Regions from separate parts of the Streptomyces sp. BRA346 genome, predicted to be linked through region 1. Evidence: riboswitches for the same ligand, from Rfam matches in the RefSeq annotation. Region 1 holds a riboswitch; each other region holds the start of a gene.
What was found. A riboswitch is a leader RNA that binds a small molecule or an ion and turns the genes downstream of it on or off. The one in region 1 is predicted to bind cyclic di-AMP.
Positions count from the first base shown of each region.

Region 2: linked by a shared signal. The riboswitch ahead of LCH29_RS26245 (NlpC/P60 family protein) and the one ahead of LCH29_RS15865 (transglycosylase family protein) in region 1 are both predicted to bind cyclic di-AMP.
Region 3: linked by a shared signal. The riboswitch ahead of LCH29_RS19150 (M23 family metallopeptidase) and the one ahead of LCH29_RS15865 (transglycosylase family protein) in region 1 are both predicted to bind cyclic di-AMP.
Region 4: linked by a shared signal. The riboswitch ahead of LCH29_RS37340 (M23 family metallopeptidase) and the one ahead of LCH29_RS15865 (transglycosylase family protein) in region 1 are both predicted to bind cyclic di-AMP.

Region 1 is NZ_JAIWIH010000011.1:28,612-32,867, reverse strand. Features, by position in the region: gene eno (phosphopyruvate hydratase) at 1-1,175, opposite strand, end outside; gene LCH29_RS15865 (transglycosylase family protein) at 1,316-1,990, opposite strand; cyclic di-AMP (ydaO/yuaA leader) riboswitch at 1,997-2,164, opposite strand; gene LCH29_RS15860 (transglycosylase family protein) at 2,419-3,408, opposite strand; gene LCH29_RS15855 (cytochrome P450 family protein) at 3,523-4,256, opposite strand, start outside.
Region 2 is NZ_JAIWIH010000023.1:100,689-104,944, forward strand. Features, by position in the region: gene pcrA (DNA helicase PcrA) at 1-1,855, opposite strand, end outside; cyclic di-AMP (ydaO/yuaA leader) riboswitch at 2,024-2,246, shown strand; gene LCH29_RS26245 (NlpC/P60 family protein) at 2,255-3,436, shown strand; gene LCH29_RS26250 (L,D-transpeptidase family protein) at 3,501-4,226, opposite strand.
Region 3 is NZ_JAIWIH010000014.1:98,328-102,583, reverse strand. Features, by position in the region: gene LCH29_RS19155 (GntR family transcriptional regulator) at 1-453, opposite strand, end outside; gene LCH29_RS19150 (M23 family metallopeptidase) at 664-1,458, opposite strand; cyclic di-AMP (ydaO/yuaA leader) riboswitch at 1,473-1,634, opposite strand; gene LCH29_RS19145 (M16 family metallopeptidase) at 1,860-3,269, opposite strand; gene LCH29_RS19140 (M16 family metallopeptidase) at 3,266-4,256, opposite strand, start outside.
Region 4 is NZ_JAIWIH010000044.1:34,634-38,889, forward strand. Features, by position in the region: gene LCH29_RS37335 (aldo/keto reductase) at 1-23, opposite strand, end outside; gene LCH29_RS37340 (M23 family metallopeptidase) at 181-1,344, opposite strand; cyclic di-AMP (ydaO/yuaA leader) riboswitch at 1,356-1,486, opposite strand; gene LCH29_RS37345 (PP2C family protein-serine/threonine phosphatase) at 1,751-3,028, opposite strand; gene LCH29_RS37350 (hypothetical protein) at 3,187-3,570, opposite strand; gene LCH29_RS37355 (DUF6227 family protein) at 3,708-4,256, opposite strand, start outside.

The DNA of each region.
Region 1 (4,256 bases):
GTGGCGACGGCCAGGTCGGCGATCGTGACGTCCTCGGTCTCACCGGAGCGGTGCGACATCATGCACTTGAAGCCGCTGCGCTGGGCCAGCTCGACGGCGTCGAGGGTCTCGGTCAGCGAGCCGATCTGGTTGACCTTGACCAGCAGGGCGTTCGCGGTGTCGTTCTCGATGCCGCGGGCCAGCCGCTCGGGGTTGGTCACGAACAGGTCGTCGCCGACCAGCTGGACCTTGTCACCGAGCTGCTCGGTGATCGTCTTCCAGCCGTCCCAGTCCTCCTCGTTCAGCGGGTCCTCGATGGAGACCAGCGGGTACGCCTCGACCAGCTCGGCGTAGTACGCGGTCATCTCGGACGCGGTGCGGGCCTTGCCCTCGAACTGGTAGACGCCGTCCTTGTGGAACTCGGAGGCGGCGACGTCGAGCGCGAGCGCGATGTCCTGGCCGGGCTGGTAGCCGGCCTTCTTGATGGCCTCGACGATCAGGTCGAGGGCGTCCCGGTTGGAGTCGAGGTTCGGCGCGAAGCCGCCCTCGTCACCGAGACCGGTGGACAGGCCGCGCTCCTTCAGCACGCCCTTCAGGGTGTGGTAGACCTCGGCACCCCAGCGCAGGGCCTCGGAGAAGGACTCCGCGCCGACCGGCGCGATCATGAACTCCTGGATGTCCACATTGGAGTCGGCGTGCGAGCCGCCGTTGAGGATGTTCATCATCGGGACCGGCAGCAGGTGCGCGTTCGGGCCGCCGAGGTAACGGAAGAGGGGCAGGTCGGACGCCTCGGAGGCGGCGTGCGCCACGGCGAGGGAGACGCCGAGGATGGCGTTGGCGCCGAGCGAGGACTTGTCCGGAGTGGCATCCAGATCGAACATCGCCTGGTCGATCAGGCGCTGCTCGGTGGCGTCATAGCCGACCAGCTCGGGGCCGATCTGCTCGATGACGGCGAGGACGGCCTTCTCCACGCCCTTGCCGCCATAGCGGTTCTTGTCGCCGTCACGGAGTTCGAGGGCCTCGAAGGCGCCGGTGGAGGCGCCGGACGGGACGGCGGCACGGCCGGTGCTGCCGTCGTCGAGGCCGACCTCGACCTCGACCGTGGGATTGCCTCGCGAGTCGAGGATCTCGCGAGCTACGACGACGTCGATGGACGGCACGAGGTTCTCCTTCGTATGGGTCTTCGGTAGCAGCATGAGCCTAACCGCACCGAAGCCCCGGCGGGGTGCACCGTGGGGGCGGCGCACCCGGCCGGGGCCAGGGGGCGTCTTCCGGATCATGCCTCTGATCCGGCCTGACCCGAAAGACACCCCCTCGTTGACTACGGTGTGGCTGCTCAGCTCAGGTGGAGCTGCTGGCCGGGGAAGATCAGGTCGGCCTTCTGGATGACGTTCTTGTTCAGCTCGAAGAGCTTCTTCCAGCCGCCCTTGACGTCCTCCGTCTTGGCGATCTTGCCAAGGGTGTCACCGGACTTGACCTTGTACTCGCCGTCGCCCTTCTTGATCGGGCCGCGGGTCTCGGCGCGCGCGGCGTGCTCGGGCGCGCTGCGGGGCGCGGCCTTCGGCTTGGCGGACGGGGCCGACTGCGAGGAGTCGGACTGGCTCTGCGACGGGGTGGACGGCGCCGGGGCGGACGGGGCGCCGCCGCTGGTCAGGCCCTTGCCGCAGACCGGCCAGGCGCCCTTGCCCTGGCTGGCCAGGACCTTCTCGGCCACCTGGATCTGCTGGGCCTTGCCGGCCTTGTCGGCGGTGGGTGCGAAGGCGGTACCGCCGTACGCGGCCCAGGTGGAGGAGGAGAACTGAAGGCCGCCGTAGTAACCGTTGCCGGTGTTGATCGACCAGTTGCCGCCGGACTCGCACTGCGCGACCTGGTCCCACTGGGACGTGGTGGCGGCAGAGGCGGACGTCGCACCGATGAGCGGGGTGGCCACGGCGGCTCCGGCGAGGCCGGCGAGCGCTGCGAAACGAGTGGCCTTGGAAGGACGACGGTGCTTGCCCTGAGCGTTGGACATGTTCGTTCGTTTCCTCACCGACGCCTACGAGGTGAGCTGTCGGGTTCGGGCGTGAGTTGCCCGGCTGGGTGCGGGGGTCCGCACCCTGCTTCACCCCTAGCCGCTCGGCCGATCTTGCTGGCCTCCCGGCACTTACCTTGGGTCCCCCGCTCCTGCCTTCGGCGCTGGCGCGTCGGTACCGGACGACCGCCGGCAGGACTCGGCGTGACGGTCGACGGTGCTCGCGGTGGCGAGCGGAAAGACGTTAAACACACGTGCGGGAAACGTTCAAACACCCTTATCCCAGTGAACAGGGCTGTTATCGATCTCACTCGGCCCACATCGGCGCAGGTGGGGCCGGGTGCGGAGAGACCGGACACCTCGGACGCCCCGGAAAATGTGACGAGAGGTATGTCTCACCGGTTCCAGATCGGGCAAATCACCCCGAACTACCGGCTCCTGATGGTGAGATCAAGTCGCTGACCAGGGAGAATGAGATCCGGGTCGGTTCCGATGAGGTTTTCGTTGGACTCGTAGAGCCGACGCCAGTCGGCGCCCAATTCCTGCTTTTCGGCGATTGCTGAAAGGTTGTCACCCGGACGCACCGTGTAGCCGCCATCCGTGGGGTTTTCCGCCCTGTCGGCACCGCCGCGCGAGGCGTGGTCGCTCGGCCGCTGCCCCGTGTCCCGTTCGCCCCGGCGGGCGCCGGAGGTGCCCTCGGAGCCGCGCTCGGTGGAGGAGGGGGTCGGCGAGGGGTCGGACGCGCCGGGGGACGGCGCACCGGAAGAAGGGGACGGGGAGGACGCGCCGCCGTTCGAGCCGTCGGAGTCGTTCGCGTCGTCCGAGTCGTTCGAGTCGTTCGAGTCGTTCGAGTCGCCCGGCGTGGCCGAGTGCTCGGGCCGCTCCGGCCCGGTGGGCGCGTCGGAGGCGTCGGAGGCGTCCGGCGTCTTGCCGGACGGAGCGCCACGGTCCCGGGCGTCGGACCGGTCACGGTCCTCGCGCTCCGCGTCGTCCTGCTGGGAGGGGCGCGCCGTGCTGCCGGGGTTCACGTCCGGGGCGTCGCCGCCGTCGGTCAGCCCGGCGTTCAGCGCGCAGCTGGGCCAGGCGTCCGGGCCGCGGTCGCCGAGGATCGACTCGGCGACGGCTATCTGCTGGGAGCGGCTGGCGAGGTCGGGCCGCGGGGCGTAGCTGGTGCCGCCGTACTTCTTCCACATGTCGAGGGTCAGTTGCAGGCCGCCGTAGAAGCCGTTGCCCTCGTTGGCGCTCCACATCCCGGCGCTCTCGCACTCGGCGACCTGGTCCCATGTGGAGGCGGGGGCTGCCTGGGCGCCGGTCGCTCCGAAGAGCGGGAGGGCGATGCTCGCGCCGGTCACCCCCGCCGCGACGACGATGGCCGGAGCCTGGCGGGGGCGGCGGTGACGTCCGTTCCCGGAAAGCATGCGAATCGCCTCTCGTGTGGGGGCTCGGTTTGTCGGTTGAACATAGCGACGCCACACGATCATCACAAGCCGGTGTATCTCAGGTCACGTCACGGTCACATGGCTGACCGGATGTCACTTTCCCCAGGTCACCGGAAGGGCGCGCAGTCCGCGCATGATGAGCCCGCCACGCCAGCGCAGGTCGTCCGGCTCCACCGCGAGCCGGAGATCCGGGATACGGCGCAGCAGGGTGGCGAGCGCGGTCTGCGCCTCGAGGCGGGCCAGCGGGGCACCCAGACAGTAATGGATGCCGTGGCCGTAACCGAGGTGCTGGTTGTCGGTGCGGGCGAGGTCGAGCACGTCGGGGTCGGCGAAGCGCTCGGGGTCGCGGTCGGCGGCGGCGAGCACCACCAGCACCGGCTCTCCCTCGGCGATGTGCTGCCCGCCGATGGTCACCGGCTCGGTGGCGAACCGCCAGGTGGCCATCTCCACCGGGCCGTCGTAGCGCAGCAGTTCCTCGACCCCGGTGGCGAGCAGTTCCTCGTCCCCTTCTTCCAATGCCCCGTGCAGCCGGGCCCGCTGCCCGGGATGGCGCAGCAGCGCGTAGAGGCCGTTGCCGATCAGATTGACGGTGGTCTCGAAACCCGCGAACAAAAGGATGAAGGCCATCGCCGCGGCCTCGTTCTCGGTGAGATGGTCACCGTGGTCGCTGGCCCGGATCAGATCCGACATCAAGTCGTTGCCGAGCGCGGCGCGCTTACGGTGAATCAACTCGGCCAGATAGGCGCGGATTTTCTTCACCGCGCGGGCCACTCCCCCGCGCGGGCCCCCGCCGTGCCGGATCATCGTTCCGGCCCAGTCCCGGAAGT
Region 2 (4,256 bases), on a different contig from region 1:
GCTCCAGGAACTCCGCGAGCGTGCCGGGGTTCTCCTCGCCCCGGTCCTGCTCGAACTCCAGGGCCACGGAGGCCAGCTCCTGGAGGTTTTCGATGCGGGTCTCGTCCTGCGGATCGGTGGACGCCTGGAGCTCGGCCAGATAGCCGGTGCGCTCCAGCACGGCTTCCAGGACGGTCGCCGGGCCCGCGCCCGACTCCACGATGGTCCGCAACTCCTCCATGAGCGCGTTGAACCGCTTGACCGCGTTCGCCGAGCGGGCCGCCATGCCGTACGCCTCGTCGACGCGGCGCAGCGCCTGCGGGAAGGTGATCTTCTCGCGCGACGCGAGCGCGTCGATCATCGCTTCGGCGCGGTCGCCGATGCCGCGCTTGGGCACGTTCATGATGCGGCGCAGCGGGACGGCGTCCTCGGGGTTGGCCAGCACGCGCAGGTACGCGAGGACGTCGCGGACCTCCTTGCGCTCGTAGAAGCGGACCCCGCCGACGACCTTGTACGGCAGCCCGACCCGGATGAAGATCTCTTCGAAGACACGGGACTGGGCGTTGGTGCGGTAGAACACCGCGACGTCCCCGGCCCGGGCGTCCCCCGCGTCCGTCAGCCGGTCGATCTCGTCGGCGACGAACTGGGCCTCGTCGTGCTCGGTGTCGGCGACGTAGCCGGTGATGGTGGCGCCGGTGCCCGCCTCGGTCCACAGGTTCTTCGGGCGGCGGTTCTCGTTCCGCTCGATGACGGCGTTGGCCGCGCTCAGGATCGTCTGCGTGGAGCGGTAGTTCTGCTCCAGCAGGATCGTCCGCGCGTCCGGGTAGTCCTCCTCGAACTGGAGGATGTTACGGATCGTGGCGCCCCGGAACGCGTAGATCGACTGGTCGGCGTCGCCCACGACGCACAGCTCACCGGCCGCCACCTCGTCCGTGTCCGTGCCCACCAGTTCGCGCACCAGCGTGTACTGAGCGTGGTTGGTGTCCTGGTACTCGTCGACCAGGACGTGCCGGAAGCGGCGGCGGTAGTGCTCCGCGACGTCCGGGAACGCCTGGAGCAGGTTGACCGTGGTCATGATGATGTCGTCGAAGTCGAGGGCGTTGGCCTCGCGCAGCCGCGACTGGTACATCGCGTACGCCTCGGCGAGCGTCTTCTCGAAGCCGTCCGCCGCCTGACCGGCGAAGGTCTCCTCGTCGATCAGCTCGTTCTTCAGGTTGGAGATCTTGGCGCTGAACGACTTCGGCGGGAACTTCTTCGGGTCGAGATCGAGATCCCGGCACACCAGCGCCATCAGCCGCTTCGAGTCGGCCGCGTCGTAGATCGAGAACGATGAGGTGAAGCCCAGCTTCTTCGACTCGCGGCGCAGGATGCGCACGCACGCGCTGTGGAACGTCATCACCCACATCGCGTTCGCCCGCGGGCCGACCAGCTCCTCGACCCGCTCCTTCATCTCGCCCGCCGCCTTGTTGGTGAAGGTGATGGCGAGGATCTGGCCGGGGTGCACATGGCGGGTGCCGAGCAGATACGCGATGCGGTGGGTGAGCACCCGGGTCTTGCCGGACCCGGCCCCCGCGACGATCAGCAGCGGCGAGCCGGTGTGCTCCACGGCGGCCCGCTGCTGCTCATTCAGCCCCTCCAGCAGCGCAGCGGGGTCGACGGCGGGGCGGGCCGCGCCGTTCCGGTAATGCGCGTCTCTGGTCCCGCTGGGCACCGGCGCGTCGAATGCGCCCGTGAAGAGGTGGTGCGGCACCTCCTCGCCACCTGAACCGTCCGAACCGCCGGCGTGACCCGGGTGTGCGGAATCCTCGGGCGGCGGGGGCTCCTCCTCCGGAGGCCCGAGATTCGCCAGGAAGCTGTCATCAAAGAGGCTGCTCATCGCTCACCGAGTTTAGGGCGCCGCACTGACAGCCTACGCATGGACTGCGTATGGATGTCACGAAACGGTTTCGGGCATATCGACCACCAGCCTTCACAGGAGCCCCACGAGTTGGCTACCGTCCTCCCTCAGGCGGCCCGTAGACCCGTCGGCGAACCGCGCCGGCCCGGGCAGCCTCCGCCGAGTCCGTCCGTGTCGCAAGGCGCCCGGAGCCGGGGACCCGCCCTCCTCGCCCCCCTTCGGGGAGGAGGGGCCCGACAACACCGGGGTGAATCGGCCCGAGCGGCGGTACGACGCGTACGACATGTCGTCCGTCCGCAGAGGCCGTAGGGCAACCTTCCGTATCGCCCGAACCCGACAGCTAACCCGGTAGGCGGTCCACGGAAGGAGTCGCCTCCCTTGGCGTCGCACCGCAAGCCGCGGACCCGAATACCCACCGCCGCCTCCTCCACCGGGCGCCGTACGGCCGTCGGGTTCACCACCGCCGCCCTCGCCTCCGTCACCCTCCTCTCCCAGACCGCGAACGCCGCGCCGGGCGACCCCAAGCCCGGCACCACGCAGTCGATCGAGGCGGTCAAGGAGAAGGTGGACACCCTCTACCACCAGGCGGAAACCGCCACCCAGCACTACAACGCCGCCAAGGAGCGCTCCGAGCAGCAGCGCACCAAGGTCAACCGGATGATGGACGACGTCGCCGAGAACACGGAGAAGCTCAACGAGGCCCGCCGCACGCTCGGCACCTACGCCGCGGCCCAGTACCGCAACGGCGGCATGACCTCGAGCGCCGCGAGCCTGCTGTTCTCCAACGACCCGCAGGACCTCTTCGACCAGTCGCATCTGATGAACCGGATGGCCGGTTCGCAGAAGCGGGCCGTCGACGACTTCCAGACGCAGGCGGCGAAGGCCGCCAAGGAGCGCCGCGAGGCCGCCAAGAGTCTGGAGTCGCTGACCGAGACCCAGCGAGAGCTGAAGACCAAGAAGAAGGCCGTCCAGGACAAGCTCGCGCAGGCCCGGCGGCTGCTGGCGAACCTGACCGCCAAGGAGAAGGCGCGGCTGGCGGCGATCGAGAAGAAGAAGGCCGAGGAGGCGCGGCGCAAGGCGGCCGAGCTGGCCGAGAAGCAGCGGGAGGCCGCGGCCCAGCAGAAGCAGCAGGAACAGGATCAGCAGTCGAGCGGCGGTTCCTCTTCCGGTTCCGGAAGCAGCTCATCCGGCTCGTCCACCGCCACGAACGGCACCAAGGCGGCCAAGGCGATCGACTTCGCGGAGTCCCAGCTCGGCAAGCCGTACGTCTGGGGCGCGACCGGGCCCAACTCCTACGACTGCTCGGGGCTCACCCAAGCCGCGTGGAAGGCCGCCGGTGTCTCCCTGCCGCGCACCACATGGGACCAGGTGAAGGCCGGTACGCGCGTCTCGACCTCCGACCTCGAGCCCGGTGATCTCGTCTTCTTCTACGACGACATCAGCCACGTCGGGCTCTACATCGGCGACGGGATGATGATCCACGCGCCGAAGCCGGGGGACGTGGTGAAGAAGGCGCCGATCACCGAGATGCCGATCTACGGGAGCGTGCGGCCCGCGTAGCCGCAGTGCGGCTGCCCGATGCCCGATCGGGCAGCCGCCGCTCACACCGTGAACACCGGCCGGATCACGTGCCCGGCTTGCGCCCGTACACGTACACGTCGTCGCCGTTCCGCAACAGGCTCCAGTACTTCTGCGCGTCACCGGAGCGCATGTTGACGCAGCCGTGGGAGCCGGGCGGCGACCATACGCTTCCCGCGATGGAGTGGAACGCCTGGCCGCCGTCGAAGAACTGGCTGTACGGCATGGCCACGTGGTAGATCGTCGACCAGTGGTTCTTGTGCCGCCAGTAGATCTGCTTCAGCCCGGTGCGGGTCTCGTACCTGTCCCGCCCGGTGCGCACCGGCACCGGCCCGAACACCAGCCGCGAACCGTCCTGCACCCAGCTGAGCTGCCGGGTGAGGTCGACGCAGGCGATACGGCCCTTGTTGGTGGGGCACTTGCGCGCCGCGTTGGGGTTACGGCCCGCCGCGTACTGCGCGTTGATCAGCTTCATGACGCCCCAGGTGACGGGGCCCGCGTAGCCGATGGTCGGGCTGATGCCGTGGTTGATCTGGAATCTCTGCGTCGCGCGGCAGTCCCCCGAGGACTGCCGACCGTCGACGGGACGGCCGAGGAACTTCTCGACCTGCCTCTGATACGGACCGGTGCTCGCCGTGCACGCCGTCGCCGCCTGCGCCGGTGCCGTACCGAGCGCGACGGACAGCGGCACCACCATGCCCGCCATGCCCAAGGCGACCGCCGTACGGCGGCGCCATGCCCGCCACGCCCCGAACCCTGCCTTTACCCCCATTGCGCGCTCCCTCCGGGCTTGCCCTTGACG
Region 3 (4,256 bases), on a different contig from region 1:
GCTGCCGGACGCCTGGGCGAGCGTCTCGTGGAACCAGTCGCCCAGCGAGCGCAGCTCGCCCAAGCGGCCGCGCTGGGCCCGCTCCTGGCCGAGCCGGACCAGACCGCGCAGCACCTTCAGATGCCCCTCGGTGCGGCGCTGGGCGGCCCTGGCGGCGCCCAGCGGCTCCAGCAGGGCCCGGATGTCCAGGAGGTCGGCCGCCTCCTTCTCGGACGGCTGGGCGACGCACGCGCCCGCATGCCGCCGGGTCGTGACGAAGCCCTCGGACTCCAGGGTGCGCAGCGCCTCGCGGACGGGCACCCGGGAGACCCCGTAGCGCCGGGCGAGCAGCTCCTCGGTCAGCCGGCTGCCGGGCGGATAGGTACCGGAGATGATGTCGTCACGGATCGCCGTGCACACCGCATGCGCCGAAATCCGGCGACCGCCCTGGAGTGCGGCCGTATCCCCGTTCACTTCCGGTCCCGCATTGTCGAACCTCCGCCTCAACCCCGCGAAACGCATCCGATTGACGCGTGTTCAGCGACTCTATTCGAAGCCGCCGGGATTTCCGATGGGCGAAGGCAATTCAGGGATATTTTTTGGTCACAGTGGAGCGTCCCGGCCGGGTAACGCCGAAGGCCCCGTCCGGAGCGGACGGGGCCTTTCGACAGGAGCGGCGACGGGTCAGAGGTTGACGCCGTGCGAGCGCAGGTAGGACAGCGGGTCCATGTCCGAGCCGTACTCCGCGGTGGTGCGGGCCTCGAAGTGCAGGTGCGGGCCGGTGACGTTGCCGGTGGCGCCGGACAGGCCGATCTGCTGGCCGGGGGTGACCTTCTGGCCGACCGAGACACCGATCGAGGAGAGGTGGCCGTACTGGGTGTAGGTGCCGTCGTTCATCTTGATGACGACGTTGTTGCCGTACGAGCCGCCCCAGCCCGCCTCGACGACCTCGCCCATGCCCACCGACTGCACCTCGGTGCCCGTGGAGGCGCTGAAGTCGATGCCGGTGTGGCTGCCGGAGGACCACAGGCCGCTGGACGCCTGGTAACCGGTGGAGACGGAGGAGCCCTCGACGGGCGACACGAACGTGTTGAGGCGCTTGCGCTCCTCCTCGCGCGCGGCGCGCTCCTTGGCCTCGCGCTCCGCCTTGGCCTTCTTCGCGGCCGCCTCGGCCTTCCGCGCGGCCTCCTGGCGGGCCACGGCCTCGGCCTTCGCCTTGGCGGCGGCGGCCTCGGCGGCGCTCTCCTGGGACTGGGCCTGCGCGTCGATCTGGTCGGAGAGGCCGTCGCCGATCACCATCGCCTGGCGGAGACCGGTGTCCTGGGGAGACGGCGTCTCGCCGGTCGCGGCGAGGGCCGGGCCGGCGATGCCGGCGACGACGCCCGAGGCGACCGTGGTGATGCCGGCGATGTTCGCGCCGGTACGGACGGCGGTCTGGCTGGGACGTCGGTGCTTCCCTGCGGCACGGGTGAACGCCATGTGGTGGCGCACTCCTTTCCTTCCTTCTCGCCTACCGGGTTAGCTGACGGGTTCGGAGCAGGAAGGTCTCCTACGGGCCCCTCCCCCGGCCGGGGAAGGCGTCCGATTCACCCCAGGGACGTTTGGGTCCCCGGCTCCCCTGGCACTCGCACCATGGGACTCGGCGATGACTGTCCGTGCCGCGGGTGCGGCGGGTATCCGGCGAACAGCCGCACTGACGCTAAACGGGCCGCGTTTCGATCACCAAACGGTTACGGGTTTTTGTTGTTCTCGCCACAAACCAAACGCCCCTCATATCGGGCATAAGGGAGGACCCTGGCGTCTCGCTTGACGCCAGGGTCCTTGTTCTGATGGTGCGTTGAGCCGGGCCCCGGAACATCTCGGGCCCGGCGGAGAGCGGTTCAGCCGGTGATGACGCGCACCTCTCCGATGCCGAGCGCCCTGACCGGCTCCTCGATCTTCGAGGCGTCACCCACGAGCACGGTCACCAGCCGGTCGGCCGGGAAGGCGCTCACGACCGCCGCGGTCGCCTCCACCGTCCCCGCCTCCGCGAGCCGGGCGTACAGCTGCGCCTGGAAGTCGTCCGGCAGGTGCTGCTCGACCTGGTCGGCGAGCGTGCCCGCGACAGCGGCGGCCGTCTCGTACTTCAGCGGGGCGACGCCGACGAGGTTCTGCACGGCGACATCGCGCTCGGCGTCCGTCAGCCCCTCCTCCTTCAGCGTCCGCAGCACCGTCCACAGGTCGTCCAGCGCCGGGCCGGTGACCTCGGTGGCCACCGAACCGCTGATCGCCAGCAGCGAGGCGCCCGCCGAGCCGCCACCGGCCGGCGAGGGCGGCGTGGAGCGCAGCACCTGGCCGAAGGCGCGCACCCCGTAGGTGTAGCCCTTCTCCTCGCGCAGCACCCGGTCCAGCCGGGAGGTGAGGGTGCCGCCCAGGCAGTAGGTGCCGAGCACCTGCGCGGGCCAGACGCGGTCGTGCCGGTCGGCGCCGATGCGCCCGATGAGCAGCTGGGTCTGGACCGCGCCGGGCCGGTCGACGATCACCACACGACCGGTGTCGTCGGCGATGATCGGCGGGACCGAGCGCTGCGGGGCCGGGCCGCCGGTCCAGGCGCCGAGGGTGTCGGCGAGCGCCTGGTCGAGGTCGACACCGGCCAGGTCGCCGACGACGACCGCGGTCGCGGTGGACGGCCGGACGTGCGCCTCGTAGAAGGCGCGCACCGCCGCGGCGTCGATGCCCTCGATGGTCTCCTCGGTGCCCTGGCGCGGCCGGGACATCCGCGACTCGGCCGGGAACAGCTCCTTGGCCAGAGCCATGGAGGCACGGCGGGCCGGGTTCGCCAGCTCGTGCGGGATCTCGTCCAGTCGGTTGCGCACCAGCCGCTCGATCTCGCCGTCGGGGAAGGCGGGGGCGCGCAGCGCGTCGGCGAGCAGGCCGAGCGCCTTGGGCAGCCGGGAGACCGGCACCTCCAGGGAGACCCGGACGCCGGGGTGGTCCGCGTGGGCGTCCAGGGTGGCGCCGCAGCGCTCCAGCTCGGCGGCGAACTCCTCGGCGGTGTGCTTGTCGGTGCCCTCGGACAGGGCGCGCGCCATGATCGTGCCGACGCCGTCCAGACCGGCCGGTTCGGTGTCCAGCGGGGCGTCGAGGTTGATCTCCACGGCGACGACCTGCTGGCCGGGGCGGTGGCAGCGCAGCACGGTGAGCCCGTTGGACAGCTCACTGCGCTCCGGCGCCGGGAAGGCCCACGGCTTGGGGGCGCCGCCCTGCGGCTGCGGGTGGAAGGTCATGGTGGCGGTGACGGCGTCGCTCACTGGGCCGCCTCCCCTTCTGCGTCGGTGTCGGCGGCTTCTGCGGCACCGGAGGACTCGTCGTCCGCGTCCTCGGCGCCCTGGACGGGCTCGTAGACCAGCACGGCCCGGTTGTCGGGGCGCAGCCGCGCCGCGGCCACGGCCCGCACCTCCTCGGCGGTGATGTCCAGCACCCGCCCCACGGCGGTCAGCGCCAGCTGCGGGTCGCCGAACAGCACGGCGAAGCGGCACAGCTCGTCGGCGCGGCCGCCGACGGTGGCCAGCCGGTCCAGCCACTCGCGCTCGATCTGCGCCTGGGCGCGCTCCATCTCCTGCGGCGTCGGGCCCTCCTCGGCGAAGCGGGCCAGCTCCTCGTCGACGGCGGCCTCGATGCCGGGCACCTCGACCCCGCCGGAGGTCTTCACGTCCAGCCAGCCCAGCGACGGCGCGCCCGCCAGCCGCAGCAGACCGAACCCGGCGGCGACTGCCGTACGGTCGCGGCGCACCAGTCGGTTGTGCAGCCGGGAGGACTCGCCGCCACCGAGGACGGTCAGCGCCAGGTCGGCGGCGTCGGCCTCACGGGTGCCGTCGTGCGGCAGCCGGTAGGCGGCCATCAGGGCGCGGGCCGGGACCTCCTCCTCGACGACCTCGCGCAGCTGCCCGCCGATGACCTCCGGGAGCGTGCCGTCGCGGGGCGGCCGCTTGCCCTCGTGGGAGGGGATGGTGCCGAAGTACTTCTCGATCCAGCCGAGCGTCTGCTCGGAGTCGATGTCGCCGACGACGGACAGCACCGCGTTGTTCGGCGCGTAGTACGTGCGGAAGAACTCCCGGGCGTCCTCCAGGGAGGCGGCGTCCAGGTCGGCCATCGAGCCGATCGGGGTGTGGTGGTACGGGTGGCCCTCGGGGTAGGCCATGGCGACGAGCTTCTCGAAGGCCGTGCCGTACGGAACGTTGTCGTAGCGCTGGCGGCGCTCGTTCTTGACGACGTCCCGCTGGTTCTCCAGGCTCTCG
Region 4 (4,256 bases), on a different contig from region 1:
GTGTCCTTGCGGGTCTCAGTCATGCGTCACTACAACGCGCAGGAGGGAGGGGGTTATTCCGTCGGAGGCCGCAGCGGAGGCCGCGGACAGAGAACCGGCGGCCCTGGCGTCAAGGGGGGAGAGAGCGCCAGAGCCGCCGGAACGATGGGCCGTCGCCGCGGCGACGGCCGGATCAGGGGGTCACGGGTTCAGCCCGTGGTCGCGCAGCCAGGGCATCGGGTCGATCGGCGAGCCGCCGCCCGGCCGGACCTCCAGGTGGAGGTGGGGGCCGGTGACGTTGCCGGTGGCGCCGACGCGGCCGATGGTCTCGCCCGAGGACACCTTGCCCGAGGTGACGACCATGGACGACAGGTGGCAGTACCAGATCTCGGTGCCGTCATCGAGCGTGAGCACGATGCGGTAGCCGTACGATCCGGCCCAGCCCGCCTGGGTTATGGTGCCGCCGCTCAGCGCCTTGACCGGGGTGCCGGTCGGGGCGGCGAAGTCCTGGCCGGTGTGGTCGGCGGACCACAGGTCGCCCGCCTGGCCGAAGCCCGCGGTCAGGGTGTACGAGGCGACGGGGAGGGTGAACCCGCCGGCGGCCTTGGCGCGGCGCTCGGCGGCGGCCTTCGCTGCGGCCTCCTTCTCGGCCTCCGCCTTCGCCTTGGCGGCGGCCTCGGCGGCCTTCTTCTTGGCGGCGGCCTCGGCCTTCTTCTGCTCCGCCAGGTCGCGGGCCTTGGCGGCGGCCTTCGCTGCGTCGTCGGCGGCGGCCTTGGCGGCGGCGCGCGCCTCGCTCTCGCGTCTGTCGTCCTCCGCCGCGGTCTGCTGGCTCTCGGCCTGCCGCAGGATGCGGGTGCGCAGCGCCTCGCCCGCCTCGGCGCCGCTGGTGGTGAGGCCGGTCGCGGTGGTCTGGGCGGAGTCCTGGTCGTCGGCCATCAGGGAGCCGATGCCGGGCAGGTCCTTGGCGGCGGGCAGCTGGGCCTTGACCTCGTCGGCGACGTGGGCGAGGTCCGGCATGGAGATCGGGACGGTCGGCCGGTCCTTGGCACTCGCCATGCCGCCCGCGCCGACCGCCGCGATGACGCCGACGCCGAGGACGGCGCCGCTGCGGGCCATGGTCCCGCCGCGCTGCTTGCCGACGCGGTGCCGGCCGCGGAGCGGAGCGATGGACTCCTCGGTGGGGTTCCACTCGTCCCAGACGGCTTCCTTGCCCAGGGGCGGCTCATCCGCTTCGGCTCCGAGGCCGACCGTGGGGCGGGCGCCGGCTCCGGCGTCGAAGCCGACTCCGTACGCGGTCGCGGTGCCGGGACCCGTACCTGATGAGCGGTACGGAGCTTCGTCCAGTACGGACCTGTTGGACGCCACCGGGGCGCACTCCTTTCCTTCCCTCTCGCCTACCGGGTTAGCTGACGGGTTCGGAGCAGGAAGGTCTCCTACGGGTCAGGTTCGACCCGATTCACCCCAAGGTGGTGGTTCCCCGGTTCCCTGGTGCTGGTGGTGCCTGGTGCTACTGGTGGTGCTGGCGCGCTGCACGTACGGGATTCGGCGACGGCGCACGGTGCCGCCTCTGCGACGGCTGTGCCGACCGCGCTGCGTTATCGAACGTTAATAGAGAGCGCGACATGATTCCAAGCTCTTCTGAAGAATCCGCGTAGCTTTGGCATGAACTTAGTAACCAAGGATGGACAGATGGGGGCGTTTCACCCCGGTTGAAAAGGGATGGTAAAAACCTCCGGCGGGCTGATCGTGTGTCAATCGTTATGCACGGGCGTCACGGTTGGCTACGGTCCGTGTCCGGAGCGGGGGTCGTGATTCCGTTCGTTCCGGGCGGGCGCCGGACCGCGAGCAGCGCCATGTCGTCCGAGGTCTCCCCGCCCGCGTGCAGCGCGACGTCCTCCACCAGCGCGTCGAGCAGCCCGCCCGGCCCGGTGAAGCGGCGGCCGCGCAGCCGCTCCTCGGGGACGTAGAACGTGCCGTGCCGGTCACGGGCCTCGGTCACCCCGTCCGTGAACAGCAGCAGCATCGCGTCCTCGGGGAACCGCAGCTCCGTCACCCGGTCGGGCCACGCGCCCAGTTCGCCCATCCCCAGCGGCAGCGCGGCCGTCTCCGGCTCCAGGCGGCGCACCGCGCCGTCGCCGGGCAGCAGCAGCGGCGCCGGGTGGCCGCGGTTGATGAGGCGGAGGGTGGAGTCACCGCGCGGGATCTCGCCGAGGACGGCGGTGGTGAACCCCTCGAACGCCTCCAGCTCGGCCCGTCGCGCGCCCTCGCGCCGCAACGCCCGCTCCAGGCGCCCCGCGAGCCCCTCCAGCGTCGCCTCCTGCTCCGCGGCCTCCCGGAAGGCACCAATGAGGACCGCGACGACCTCCACGGCCTGGAGCCCCTTGCCGCGGACGTCCCCGACGATCAGCCGTACGCCGTGCGGGGTGTCCTGCACCGCGTACAGATCGCCGCCGATCGCGGCGTACCGCTCGGCCGCCACATAGCGCGCCGCGACGTCCAGCCCGGCGATACGGGCGGGCGGTACGGGCAGCACGGCCCGCTGCGCCGCCTCCGCAATGCCGCGCGCCGAGGCCAGCCGCCGGTCGCCGCGGCGGACGACGCGGTTGATCACGAGCGCGAGCAGGGCGACGGTTGCCACGGTGGCGATCTCGGTCGCGGCCTGGGTCGGGTCCCGTACGCCGTGCAGCTCCGCCAGCAGGCAGACGGCGGTGAGGGCGAGCACCGTGGTGACGATGGTCGGCCGCAGCGGGAAGAGGGAGGCGGCGACCAGCGGGGCCGCGGCGAAGAAGGGGGAGGCGGTGTACGGGGCCGGGGCGGCGAGGTCGAAGGCGATGCCGCCGAGCAGGAGGACGGCGGGGGTCCAGCGGGCCAGCCGGCGCCCCGAGGATGCCTGGAGGGCCTCCTCTGCCGTGACGAGTCCGGCGGCCGCGCCCGAGGAGTCGGCGGCGGGCGTACGGGCGCCCGGACGAGCCCTGCTCCCTCGCACCCGCGCCACCGGCCTGTCTCGCTTTCCCTGGTTCGTGACCCCGTCGGTCCGTGACTCCGTCATCAGGCTTCCGGGTGCCGGGCCGCCGTGCGAGTCGATCGCGGCCATGTGGGTGCGTCGCCAGGTGCGTCACGCGACAGCCCCGGACGCACCACGGCCCCGGATGGCAGGCATCCGGGGCCGCAGGGGAAGCCGTGGCATCCGCCAGGGCTCAGTAGGCGTCAGCCGCGGCCGTAGCCGCCGCTGTAGCCACCGCCGTTGGCGAGGGCGATGTTGGTGCAGTTGCTGCCACCGGTGATGTCGCCCGAGCTGGCGAGCCCGCCGATGTTGGTGACGAGGCCGGTGGACGTGTCACAGTCGTTGGACTGAACGGCCGCCGTGCCGTTGGTGTAGTTGAGGCAGTTGCTGGCGAACGAGATGTCACCCGTGGTGGCGCCCACAGCGGTGTTGACGATGGGGCCGATGGCCGTGTCACACGAGTTGGTCTGGACCGCCCCGAAGGGGTCGAAGCCGCCGTACCCGTGGGCGGACGCTCCACCCGCGCTCCCCAGGACCAGGGCGCCTGCCGCCACGGTCAGGACAGCAACCTTCTTTCCGATGTTCACGAGATTTCCTCCAGAAGAGCCGAATCCGCGGAAAACCACACGTTGCGATTCAACGAAAGGACAACCGCGACATCAGGGAGGCGCGCACGCACTTCACCCGATGGGCCCACTGTCGGATCATTCGGAACTCGGCGTACTCAGAGATCGACGCCGAGGGCGCGGGCGTGGCGGTCGGCCGCCAACTCCGCCGACACCTCGTCGAGATACACCTCGCACACCAGCCGCCCGTCCCGGGTCAGATTGTGCTCCAGCTCCCACAGCACGATCTCGTCGCCGCCCGCGAGCAGGAAGGCGTGCTCGTAGAAGCGGCACCAGGTGGCGTCGGGGCCGCCGGAGCGGCGGCGCGGCTTGGGAGCTAACGCGATGTCATGGGCGAACGCCGTCATCAGCAGCCGCTCGGTCTCCTCCCCCGGCCGGTCGGGGTTCTCGGCGCGGCGCAGGACGCGGCGGGCGTGGTCGGCCGAGTTGTCGGCCACGTACGCACGCTGGACCGCCTGGGGCTCGGCGGCCTGGAGCATCTGCTCCGGCAGCCACAGCGGTAACCCGTCCAGCTCCTCCCAGCGGGCACCGCCGATGCAACGGTGGACGCGGCGCTCGGCGAGCGCGAGGGCCTCCTCGTCCGCGTACAGCTCGAACTGCGGGCGGCCGTCCGGGCCGGTGTTGTGCTCCAGCTCCCACAGCAGCAG